4 regions of the Bacillus sp. JJ664 genome follow, and region 1 is predicted to be linked to each of the others. Evidence: riboswitches for the same ligand, from Rfam matches in the RefSeq annotation. Region 1 holds a riboswitch; each other region holds the start of a gene.
What was found. A riboswitch is a leader RNA that binds a small molecule or an ion and turns the genes downstream of it on or off. The one in region 1 is predicted to bind S-adenosylmethionine.
Positions count from the first base shown of each region.

Region 1 (3,256 bases):
GCTGCCATTCCTGATGAAAAAGCAAATCCTCTAACGCCGTTCTCTAATTGTGCAATTGTATTTTCTAAAGCTTCTCTCGTCGGATTTCCACTTCTTGCATAATCATATTTACCTATAGTTTCAATATTGGGTTGATGGAAAGTTGATGCTTGATAAATTGGAATGCTTAATGCACCAGTATAGGGGTCAACTTCATTACCGTTATGAATTAATTTCGTACCAAACTTCATACTCATCACCCTAATGCATTCTCTAAATCAATTAGTAAATCATCTATATGTTCTATACCGACAGATAATCTTAATGTATGGTCATCTAGACCAAGCTTTCTTTTAAAATCCTCGGGCATTTCTGAATGTGTTTGTGTATGTGGGTAAGTAATCAGTGACTCTACTCCACCTAAACTTTCGGCAAATGTAATGACATTTACACTGCTAAGCACTTTTTCTACGATCCTTACACTTTTCACTTTAAACGAAATCATTGCACCAAAGCCACTTGCTTGTTTTTTTATAATTGAATACCCTTTATGATTAGGAAGCCCTACGTAAAAAACATCTGTTACATTAGGATGATTTTCTAGAAATTCCGCAAGAATAATCGCATTTCTTTGACAGTATTCCATTCTTACATGTAGTGTTTTAATTCCTCTTAAAATGAGCCATGAATCAAACGGTGCTAAAGTAGCGCCTGTTGATTTTTGATAAAAACGAATTCTTTCATTTGTTTTCTCCGAGTTTGTCACTACAAATCCCGCTAAAGTATCATTATGACCACCTAAATATTTCGTACCACTATGAACAACGATATCTGCTCCTAATTCGATCGGTCTAAAGAAATAAGGCGTTAAAAAAGTATTATCAACGATCACAACGATATTTCGTTCTTTGGCAATTTCAACAACCCGTTTTAAATCAGTTACCTTCATCATTGGATTTGAAGGAGTTTCAATAAATATACCTCTTGTGTTTTCTTTAATCGAATCTAGGATATTGTCAATTTCTGTTGTATCAACAAAATTATGCTCAATACCATAAGGCGAATAAATTTCTTCAAATAATCGATATGTACCACCATATAAGTCATCGGAAACAATTACATGATCGCCTTTTTTAAATAAACTAAGAACTGCAGTGACAGCAGCGTTCCCTGTTGAGAATGCTACTCCAAATTCTGCATTTTCTAATTTAGCTACTGTGTTTTCAACTTCTTCACGGGTAGGGTTTTGTAAACGAGCATAATCATATCCAGTCGATTGATGAAGCCCTTCATGTTTAAATGTTGCTGATTGATAAATTGGGTAACTTATTGCACCTGTTAATGGATCATAACCTTTACTACCATGTACTGCAACCGTCTCAATTGATTTTTGTTTCGATTTTGAAACCACATTCGTATTTGTCATATTGAAATCCTCCATTTATCAAAATAAAAAAACCACTTCCTAAAAAATAAGAAGTGGTTATGTCTCAAAATAAACATATCGTCCTTATCTTCCAGGTTTATACCTGCAGGATTTAGCACTTTCTAGTATAAAACTAGAGTTGCCGGGTTTCGTCGGGCCAGTCCCTCCACCGCTCTTGATAAGAATATTTAATTTTATAATTACAAGTATATTAATAAATCTGACAATTATCAATCATTATTTGAATTTTTTATTTTTTAATGGATTATGACCTACTTATTTCCATTCGTCTGGCATTAAGTTTTGATAAAGCATACTTTGATATCGATCATCGATTAATAATAATGTTCCTTCGTCTTCTTCAGAACGTATGACACGTCCACCAGCTTGCATTACTTTATTCATCCCAGGGAACACATATGAATAATAATAACCGTTCTTACCAACTTCATTAAAATGATCTCTTAAAATATTTCTTTCTAAACAAAGCTGTGGTAAACCTACACCGACAACTACTACCCCATTTAATCGATCACCTTTTAAATCGATTCCTTCAGAAAAGATTCCACCTAGTACAGCAAATCCAACTAGTGTTTCTGCATTATGTTGATCAAATTTGAGTAAAAAATCTTCTCGTTCCTCTTCGGTCATCCCATTTTCTTGGACAATTATTTCTACTTCGCCATACTTCTCAGTAAACAATCCAACACTTTGGCTTAAATACTGATAGGATGGGAAAAAAATTAAATAATTTCCTTTTTTAGATCTAATATTTTCATATATAGATGTTACTAATTGGTCTAATGTTTTTGAACGATCATTAAATCTTGTTGAAATCGGATTTACTTCAACCTTTAGCTGTTCTTTTAAAAATGGTGAATCAATTTTAATGGTATAATCACGTTCAATATCACCGAGCATATCTTGAAAGTATTGAAGAGGTGTTAATGTTGCTGAAAAATAAATAGTAGAATGAAATTTTTTAATCACATCATTTACAATTGTTGATGGATCAATGCAAAATAATTTCAAGTGAACTTCACTTTTGTATAATTCTAAATAAGAAACATATTTTTCATCATAGTAACTAGCAATCTTTACAAAATTTTGAGATTCAAAATATGTATCTAACAACAATTGCTTACGTTCAGGATCCTCTTCATCTGGTAGGCTTAATTCAGCAATCTCTACAAACTCTCTTATTAAATCAACAAATTCCTCATCTAATTTACCCCAGACTGACATTTCTTGATCTTGCCATTTTTTTCGAAGATTAATGAAAGATTGATTGATATGACCAACGCTCTCAACTAATGCTATATTTGATCCTTTATATTGTCTTTTTAATTCTAGAAACTTTGACTTATATAAACTCGAAGAATACATGTCTCTAGCACGATCAACTAGATTATGCGCCTCATCTATTAATAGAACTGAATTTCGCTTATGTTCATCAAATAATCTTTTAAGTGATACTCTTGGATCAAAAATATAATTCACATCACAAATAATCGCATCTGCTGTATTTGTTAAATCTAGTGAATATTCAAAAGGACAAACTGTATGTTTCCTTGCATATGCTTCAATCTTCTCTCGACTAAGCATTTTTTCATTAGATAAAATATCTAACACTGCATCATTAATTCGATCATAATAGCCATTTGCAAACTCACAATAATCCTTGTCACAAATCGTTTCTTCTTTGAAGCATATTTTATCTTTAGCAGTTAGTGATGTACATGACATACATAAACCTTGTTCAGTCATCCGGCCAAATGCTTCTTCCGCAACTGTGCGAGTGATTGTTTTAGACGTTAAATAAAATAAACGATTCGTTGTGGCTTCCCCAAT
Region 1 is NZ_JBALMS010000033.1:16,741-19,996, forward strand. It holds gene V7056_RS05385 (trans-sulfuration enzyme family protein) at 1-230, opposite strand, end outside; gene V7056_RS05390 (trans-sulfuration enzyme family protein) at 236-1,405, opposite strand; SAM riboswitch class I at 1,487-1,590, opposite strand; gene V7056_RS05395 (ATP-dependent DNA helicase) at 1,682-3,256, opposite strand, start outside.

Region 2 (3,256 bases), on a different contig from region 1:
CTGTAGGAACAACTAAATTAGATGAACTAGCCGAAATGTTAGATTTTAGAGAAATCTATGTGCTAGTTGATGCTGATGAGGCTGGAGAAAAACTGAGAAGATTGTTAAAAAGAGAATTTCCACAAGCGGAGCATTTGTATATAGACAGAAGCTATCGTGAAGTTGCAACAGCCCCAAGTCAACATTTAGCAAGTGTATTATTAGGAGCGGATATTTCCGTTTTTACAGACTATTTAAGAACAATTTAAGAGGATTAATGATATGTACCAGTGGACAAAGAATGAATTAATGCAACGTATAGAATCAAAAGAAACAACAATTTTATATATATATACCGCTATGTGTGGTACTTGCCAAGTAGCATCTAAAATGTTAGAAATCGTAAATGAAATACTGCCTAACTTACCATTATCAAAGCAAAATATTAATGATCTAACACAAGAAGCTCAAGCTTGGAAAATTGAAAGTGTACCTTGTCTACTCATCTTCGACAAAGGAGAAATCAAACAAAAAATATACGCTTTCCAATCTGTTCCGTACTTACATGACTTATTAAAAAAACATAATCTATATATTAAACGATGAATATTAAGAGATCGAGAAGTCCTCTTGATAATAAAAAATGACGACTAATTTACAAGTGATTAGTTGTCATTTTTTATTTTTTTAAAGCTTTTTTTAAAGAATTTTGCTTGTTGAGTATTAAAAAGACAGAAGTTGATTACAACGGAAGGTGCTCGACTCTCCTGTAGGGAACGCGGGAAAGCTGAGACCCCGGAGGACTAGCCGAGGAGGCTCAGCTCTCGCCCCTCGGAAAGCGAGCAACCTGGAGTTGTAATCAACTAACGCATTCTCAAGTACGAAAAAATGTTTCAACAATGACTATATTTTATTACCCAACTTCTGACATATTTCTTGGGAAATAAGGTGAAAGTTGTAGAATGACATGTGTTTATCCATGGTAATTGTCGAGCGAAAAGTAAAGAACATTACATCTATCTATGAGAAAATAGTTTTAAAGAATTCGGGAGAGGTGTAAACGATATGGAAATTAAGGAGTGGGTTGGACAAGCTAGAAATTTATTTATTAATAAGGAATATTTACAAATAATTTTACCGATTGAAGATCGAATTATCGAATTAAATTGTCTTAATGAGAAATCATATATCAAATTTAGCAAGAAAGCTCCATTTATTGAAATATTAGATCGAGCTATTCCACAATTAAGAATTAATTTAACGAAAGATGGTTGGAAATCGTTAAATTTAGGAAGGGAACGCTTAGGTCTATTATTAAAGTTAAATGACGCTTCTTACGAGGGGAATTATCGATTATTATTACTCATTGAAACAATTTTTCAATATACGAGTGTGGAGAATGAGAAAAAACTTTTAGAAAATTGTTGACAACTTATGTCTAAGTTTGTAGAATGAAAATTACATTAAACAACCGAATATTTGATACGTTAACTCTTATCGAGAGAGGTGGAGGGACTGAGCCCTGTGAAACCCAGCAACCGTCAATGCTTGTCATTGAAATGGTGCTAATTCCTGCAAAGCAATTGCTTTGAGAGATGAGAGAAAGGCTTACTTTTTATGTTAAACCTTTCTACTCATGCGAGTAGAAAGGTTTTTTTGTTTTTTAAGACTAAAAAAGTATGCTCTTACAAAAAATTGAAAAGAGGGTTGTTAGAATGTTTGAGAGGAGAAATCATGAATGATTCAAATAAATAATGTAAGTAAGATATATAGGAGTAAGAAAGGCACTGTAACCGCGGTAAAGGATGTTTCATTAACAATTGAAGCAGGTGAAATCTTTGGCATGATCGGATATAGCGGTGCTGGGAAAAGTACGTTATTACGAATGCTAAACGGACTTGAAATTCCAACAGATGGTGACGTAATCGTTAATGGGAAATCAATAACAAAGTGTTCATCAGCAGAACTTCGAAAATCAAGACAAAAAATCGGGATGATATTCCAACACTTTAACTTATTATGGTCTAGAACAGTTTTAGACAATATACTTTTCCCGCTTGAAATTGCAAATGTTTCAAAAAAGGAACGTGTTGAGCGTGCGAAGGAATTAATCAAGCTTGTTGGGCTTGAGGGAAGAGAAAATGCTTATCCTTCAGAACTAAGTGGTGGTCAAAAACAGCGCGTTGGTATTGCAAGAGCATTAGCAAATAATCCAGATGTTTTATTATGTGATGAAGCTACTTCTGCATTAGATCCGGAAACAACTGACTCAATACTTTCACTACTAACAAGTATTAATAAACAACTAGGTATTACGATCGTTATGATTACACATGAAATGCATGTTATTCAAAAAGTTTGTCAGCGAGTAGCTGTAATGGAAAATGGAAAAGTAGTTGAAGAAGGACATGTAGTTGATGTATTCACTCATCCACAACAAGAAATTACAAAAAAATTTGTAAAGCAAATTAGAGGAACTGATGAGGAATTTAATCAACAAGTAATTATAGAAACCAATGGGAATGATACAACTTATAGGCTTACATTTAAAAATGGACAAGCTAATCAACCCCATATATCTGAAGTAGTAAAGCACTTTGATATTGAAATCAATATTTTGCAAGGAAAAATTGTTCAAACCGCTGAAGGGTCATACGGAACACTAACTATTCAACTTGTAGGAGATTTAAATAACATCAAAGAGGCAATTTCTTACTTAGAATCAAAGCAAGTTGAAGTGGAGGTAGCGTAATATGACACAACTTTTTCCGAATGTTGATTGGGAAACAATGATCTTAGCAACACAAGAAACATTATTTATGACAGTAATAGCAGCTTTAGCTACTTTTATTTTAGGGTTAATTATTGGTTTGCTATTATTCTTAACAAGTAAAGACCAGCTGCTAGAAAATAAATTGGTTAACATGATTTTAGCTGGATTTGTAAATATATTCAGATCAATACCGTTCATTATTTTAATCATTTTATTAATTCCGTTTACAATGTTTATTCTTGGTTCAATGCTTGGTGCGAAAGCTGCATTACCTGCTCTAATTATCGGAGCTGCACCATTTTATGCAAGAATGGTTGAAATCGGATTACGTGAAATTGATAAAGGTGTAATTGAAGCAGCAAGAGCAATGGGAGCAAGCACTTTAACAATTATTTTAAAAGTTCTTATTCCAGAAGCGTTACCTGCTATTATCTCAGGCTTAACTGTTACAACAATTGCAATAGTTGGTTATACAGCAATGGCAGGTGTTGTAGGTGGCGGAGG
Region 2 is NZ_JBALMS010000011.1:34,418-37,673, reverse strand. It holds gene V7056_RS01955 (ribonuclease M5) at 1-248, shown strand, start outside; gene V7056_RS01950 (thioredoxin family protein) at 262-585, shown strand; gene V7056_RS01945 (hypothetical protein) at 1,045-1,407, shown strand; SAM riboswitch class I at 1,471-1,581, shown strand; gene V7056_RS01940 (methionine ABC transporter ATP-binding protein) at 1,718-2,731, shown strand; gene V7056_RS01935 (methionine ABC transporter permease) at 2,733-3,256, shown strand, end outside.
Region 2: linked by a shared signal. The riboswitch ahead of V7056_RS01940 (methionine ABC transporter ATP-binding protein) and the one ahead of V7056_RS05390 (trans-sulfuration enzyme family protein) in region 1 are both predicted to bind S-adenosylmethionine.

Region 3 (3,256 bases), on a different contig from region 1:
AATTCATTTATTCCAGATAATGATGATACAAGTGCAGCACTAAGAGCATTAACAAGAAGTGCTATGTTAGACCCAACACAACTTGAAAAATGGCAAAAAGGGATTCAGTTTTTATTAGGCTTGCAAAATCATGATGGTGGATGGGGCGCATTTGAAAAAAATGTAACAAATAAATGGTTAACATATTTGCCAATAGAAAATGCCAAGGATGCCATCATTGATCCATCGACCGCAGATTTGACGGGTCGTGTTTTAGAATTTATTGGGAACTATACAACAGTTGAGCCAGAAGATGAACAGGTTAAAAAGACGATAAAGTGGATTTTAAATAATCAAGAAAAAAATGGTAGCTGGTATGGTAGATGGGGAATTTGCTATATTTATGGAACTTGGGCGGCTATTACTGGTTTAAGATCAATTGGCGTTTCCAAAAATCATGAAGCACTTCAAAAGGCAACTAAATGGCTCTTAAGTGTGCAAAATGATGATGGAGGATGGGGAGAGTCAGGTTTTTCAGCTATAAAAAAATGTTATGTACCGTTAAAATATAGTACACCTAGTCAAACGGCATGGGCAGTTGATGCATTATTAACGATTTTAGATAAAGATAATGATGTGATTAAAAGAGGTATTCAATATTTACTGTCACAAAAAAATAAAACCGCAAAAGAACTAAACTATCCAACAGGTCTAGGCTTACCAGGTGGTTTTGATATTCATTACCATAGTTATCAACATATATATCCTCTACTTGCATTGGCACATTATTATTACAAATAATATTATTATGTAAACTAGATAAATCGAAAAATAGTAAATTGTGTCCATTTTTCAAATTTTCATAAAATATGTTTCTTTAATTGGTTAAGTATAGTAAACTAGTCATATTAAAAATAACTGAATATTCCTTATCGAGAGTGGTGGAGGGACTGGCCCTTTGAAACCCGGCAACTTTAGCTTTAGCTAAAAAGTGCTAAATCCAGCATGTTTTTAACATGAGAGATAAGGCGTGGATTGTAGATAACGTCATTCTTTCATTTAGAAAGAATGGCGTTTTTATTTTTGTATGTAAGGGAAGTGATCGAGTGGGACTGTTGGAAAAATTAAGTAACGGAATTGTATTAGGTGATGGAGCTATGGGGACTCTGTTATATTCTGGTGGATTACATAGTTGTTTTGAAGAACTAAACATTACTGAACGAGATCGAATTATCCATATTCATGAACAATATATTAATGCTGGTGCAGAGGTCATTCAAACAAATTCATATGGAGCAAATGCTGGGAAACTAAGACAGCATGGATTGGAAAAATTAGTTAAACAAATCAATCAAATGGCTGTCAGAAATGCCAGAGAAGCATCTAAAGGAAGAGCACTAATTCTAGGTGGAATTGGTGGTATGAAATACATCGGGTCAACTTTTGCAACACCGTTAGAAAGAGAAATCATGTTGTTAGAACAAGCATCTGCCTTACTTGAAGAAGGTGTAGATGGCATCATGCTTGAGACCTTTTATGATGAACATGAATTATATGATGCTGTTACCTTACTTAGAGAACGCACGGACATTCCAATCATTGCCCAAGTGACATTACAAGAAATCGGTGTTATGCAAAGTGGCCAATATATAGAAAGAATTCTCCCGAAATTAGTAGATTTAGGAGCGGATGTAGTCGGAATCAATTGTCATTTAGGTCCACTGCATATGATTGAATCATTAAATACGGTTGCTTTACCGAAAAAAGGATTTTTATCGGCTTTTCCAAACTCAGGTCTTCCTTTGTATGAAGAAGGGAAATACGTATATAAATCAAATCCAGAATATTTTGAAGATATGGCAAAACCTTTTATTGAACAAGGCGTTCGTTTGATTGGTGGTTGTTGTGGTACAACACCCGCACACATTGCCGCATTACGCAATAAAATAGATAATTTAAAGCCTGTCACAAAAAAAGTAGTCAACAATCGAACGATTACAATTAAAATACCAAAGCAACCTGAACAAAAAAATGAAACGCTAGCTGAAAAAGCAAAACAGAGAACTACTATCATCGCTGAGCTAGATCCACCAAAAACGTTACAAACTAGACGATTTTTTGAAGGGGCAAAGGCTTTAAATAATGCAGGAGCAGATGCGATTACATTAGCAGATAACCCGTTAGCTTCACCAAGGATTTCTAATGTAGCCATTGCGTCCATGTTACAACGTTTAAATATTCCAGTACTAACTCATTTAACTTGCCGAGATCGAAATATGATTGGTCTTCAATCACATTTAATGGGGTTATCGACTTTAGGTTTAAATGAAGTATTAGCAATTACTGGTGACCCGGCAAGAGTAGGAGACTTCCCAGGTGCTACATCGGTATATGATGTTGCTTCGTTTGAACTTATTCGCATGATCAAAGAAATGAATGAAGGTAGATTGTATTCTGGAAAAAGCTTAGGAAACGGAACAAGATTTTCAGTCGCTGCTGCATTTAATCCAAATGTAAGAAAAATGGATGCAGCTATTAAAAGACTAGAAAAGAAGGTTGAAGCAGGTGCAGATTACTTTTTAACTCAGCCTGTTTATGATTTAGAAACAATCGATCGTTTGTATGAATCTACAAAACATATCAATCAACCAATATTTATTGGCATCATGCCATTAATTAGTAAAAAGAATGCAGATTTTATTCATTATGAAGTACCGGGAATTACCTTAACAGATGAAGTTAGAAATCGAATTGACATCAATGATCCTACATTAGCAATTGAAGAAGGTAAAAACATTGCAAAAGAACTTGTAGATTATGCAATTGATAAATTTAATGGAATCTACTTGATTACTCCATTCTTAAAATATGAAATTACTGAAGAATTAATCCAATACACTAAAACTCGTAAAAAAGAGGAGATTCAATTATGAAAGCATTAGAGGCAGCATTAAACGAACGCATTCTACTCCTAGATGGAGCAATGGGAACGATGATTCAACAACGAAATTTACAAGCCGAAGATTTTGGTGGTGAAGAATTAGAAGGATGTAATGAATACTTAGTTGTCACTCGTCCAGATATCATTCAAGAAATCCATAAAGAATATATATTAGCAGGTTCTGATATTATCGAAACAAACACATTTGGTGCTACAAATATCGTTTTATCTGATTACAATTTACAACACTTAGATATCGAATTAAATGAAAAAGCAGCAAAAATTGCGAAAGCCGCAGTAAATTCTTCCGGAAAAGATGTATTTGTAGCTGGAGCA
Region 3 is NZ_JBALMS010000027.1:12,024-15,279, forward strand. It holds gene shc (squalene--hopene cyclase) at 1-780, shown strand, start outside; SAM riboswitch class I at 906-1,009, shown strand; gene V7056_RS04480 (bifunctional homocysteine S-methyltransferase/methylenetetrahydrofolate reductase) at 1,086-2,912, shown strand; gene metH (methionine synthase) at 2,909-3,256, shown strand, end outside.
Region 3: linked by a shared signal. The riboswitch ahead of V7056_RS04480 (bifunctional homocysteine S-methyltransferase/methylenetetrahydrofolate reductase) and the one ahead of V7056_RS05390 (trans-sulfuration enzyme family protein) in region 1 are both predicted to bind S-adenosylmethionine.

Region 4 (3,256 bases), on a different contig from region 1:
AGTTTCTGCTTTATCAGTACGCTCCCAAGGAAGGTCGATATCTGTACGGCCGAAGTGACCATAAGCAGCAGTTTGTTTGTAAATTGGACGACGTAGGTCAAGCATTTTGATAATTCCTGCTGGACGTAAGTCAAAGTTATTGCGAATAACTTCCACAAGTTTTTCTTCTGAAACTTTACCTGTACCAAAAGTATCAATTGCAATAGATACTGGTTTCGCAACACCAATTGCGTATGCTAATTGAACTTCAGCTTTATCAGCTAATCCAGCAGCTACGATGTTTTTCGCAACGTAACGTGCAGCATAAGCAGCAGAACGGTCAACCTTAGTTGCATCTTTACCAGAGAATGCTCCACCACCGTGACGAGCATATCCACCGTAAGTATCAACGATGATTTTACGACCTGTTAATCCTGCATCCCCTTGAGGTCCACCGATTACGAAACGGCCTGTTGGGTTGATAAAGAATTTAGTATTTTCATCGATTAACTCAGCTGGTACAACTGGTTTAATAACAAGTTCTTTAATATCATTTTCGATTTGTTCTTGAGTTGCTTCTGGACCATGTTGTGTAGATACAACAATTGCATCAATACGAACTGGTTTGTTGTTTTCATCATACTCAACTGTTACTTGAGTTTTACCATCTGGACGTAAGTATGAAACTGTTTCATTCTTTCTTACTTCAGTTAGACGACGTGCGATTTTATGAGATAAAGAAATTGGAAGTGGCATTAATTCAGGTGTTTCGTTTACAGCAAAACCGAACATTAAACCTTGGTCTCCAGCTCCGATTGCTTCGATTTCTTCATCTGACATGCTTCCTTCACGTGCTTCTAATGCTTGGTCTACACCTAAAGCTATATCAGCTGATTGCTCATCAATAGAAGTTAATACTGCACATGTATCTGCATCAAATCCGTATTTTGCTCGGTCATAACCGATTTCACGAATTGTTTCGCGAACGATTTTTGGGATATCTACATAAGTAGAAGTTGTGATTTCACCTGCAACAAGTACTAGACCTGTTGTAACTGAAGTTTCCGCTGCTACACGAGCATTTGGATCATTAGCTAAAATTGCATCAAGAATTGAATCTGAAATTTGGTCACAGATTTTATCTGGATGTCCTTCTGTAACTGATTCTGAAGTAAATAAACGACGTTGTGACATTGAGTCCCCTCCTAAATTGAATTGACGGATCTCTTTTTTCTCAACATAAGATTAGAAAAATGTTTTCCTATATCTTATGTTTCCCATTTAAGATAAAGATAACTCAGTGTAAATTACGAAATTGCCATCTGTATTTAAGTTTTGAGCAAAAAAAAAGCCTTCCTCTTATCCATATTGCTTGAGGAAAGGTTTTGTTATTTGCCTTTCGCTCTTATCGTCCAAGACAATAAATTGCCTTGCATCAGGTTCAGCACCTTTCACTTAAAGTGAGGTTGCTGGGCTTCGTAGGGCCTGTATCCCTCCACCTACTCGGGATAAGAGAGTATCCGTATGAAAAGTATCATATTAAAAATAAACTTTCTTGTCAACAATTTTCATCATACTTTAGACACATTTCACCATAAATAAAAAATCATCACACACTTTACATTCATTCCTATTAAATGGGTAATACCTAATAATATCTTTCATACAAGCTATTTAACTCCTTTAAGTATACCGTTTTACTCATTTTAAGATTTTTAATAATTTCGTTACACATTTTACCAACTAATAGTATACACTATTAAAATAAATGTGTTATACTAATTAACGAGATACCTACATGGCAGACAAATTATATTTAAAGGATGGTATTAGTATATGAAGACAGTTGATGTAAATATTGAATTGAATGAATTACTTTCAAGTAATCGCATGTATAACCAACTTAGCGTTTCTGAGCTAGTTGAAAAAGTTCTAACAAGACAAGAAGGTATTCTAACGTCAACGGGGGCAGTTAGTGTATCAACGGGAAAATATACTGGCCGTTCACCAAAAGATAAATTTATAGTAAATGAAGCATCTGTTGAAAACTTAATTGATTGGGGAGCAGTAAATCAACCAATCTCTTCAGATGTGTTTGAAAAATTATATAGTAAAGTACTTACTTACTTAAAAGATAGAAACGAATTATTCCAATTTAAAGGATTTGCTGGAGCTGACACTGGATATCGTTTACCAATCCAAGTTATTAATGAATTTGCATGGCATAATTTATTTGCTCATCAGTTATTCATCCGCCCTACTGAAGAAGAATTACTTACACACCAATCAGAATTTACAATTGTTTCTGCTCCAACTTTTAAAGCTGATCCAGTTGTAGATGGTACGAACTCAGAAGCATTCGTTATTATTTCGTTTGAAAAACGTATTATTCTAATCGGTGGTACTGAATATGCAGGAGAAATGAAAAAATCAATTTTCTCAATTATGAATTTCCTATTACCACAGAACAATGTATTACCTATGCATTGCTCAGCAAATGTTGGTAATGAAGGTGATGTAGCATTATTCTTCGGTCTTTCTGGTACAGGTAAAACAACATTATCAGCTGACGCAGACCGTAAATTAATCGGTGATGATGAGCATGGTTGGTCAGACAATGGTGTTTTCAATATCGAAGGTGGCTGCTATGCAAAATGTATTAATTTAACATTTGAAAAAGAGCCTCAAATTTTCTCTGCTATTAAATTTGGCACAGTATTAGAAAACGTAGTTGTCAATCCTGACGGTCGTTTAGCAGATTACGACGATACATCATTAACAGAAAATACACGTGCAGCATACCCAATGCAAGCAATTCAAAATATTGTTGAGCCAAGTGTTGCTGGACACCCACATACAATTATCTTTTTAACTGCTGATGCTTTCGGAGTATTACCTCCAATCAGTAAATTAACGAAAGAACAAGCAATGTACCACTTCTTAAGTGGATTTACTAGTAAATTAGCTGGTACTGAGCGCGGGGTTACATCACCTCAAGTAACGTTCTCAACTTGTTTCGGTTCACCATTCTTACCGCTTCCAGCTGTAGAATACGCAAAAATGCTTGGTGAAAAAATTGAAAAACATAAAGTAAATGTATTCTTAGTAAACACTGGCTGGACTGGTGGAGAATATGGAGTAGGTAAACGTATGAATCTTTCATATACAAGAGCAATGGTACACGCTGCACTTGAAGGAGATTTAAATTACGTTGAAACTACCCAAGATGAATTTTTCGGTCTTGCAATTCCTCAACACGTTCCAGGAGTGCCTGATC
Region 4 is NZ_JBALMS010000050.1:28,599-31,854, reverse strand. It holds gene metK (methionine adenosyltransferase) at 1-1,173, opposite strand, end outside; SAM riboswitch class I at 1,382-1,494, opposite strand; gene pckA (phosphoenolpyruvate carboxykinase (ATP)) at 1,816-3,256, shown strand, end outside.
Region 4: linked by a shared signal. The riboswitch ahead of metK (methionine adenosyltransferase) and the one ahead of V7056_RS05390 (trans-sulfuration enzyme family protein) in region 1 are both predicted to bind S-adenosylmethionine.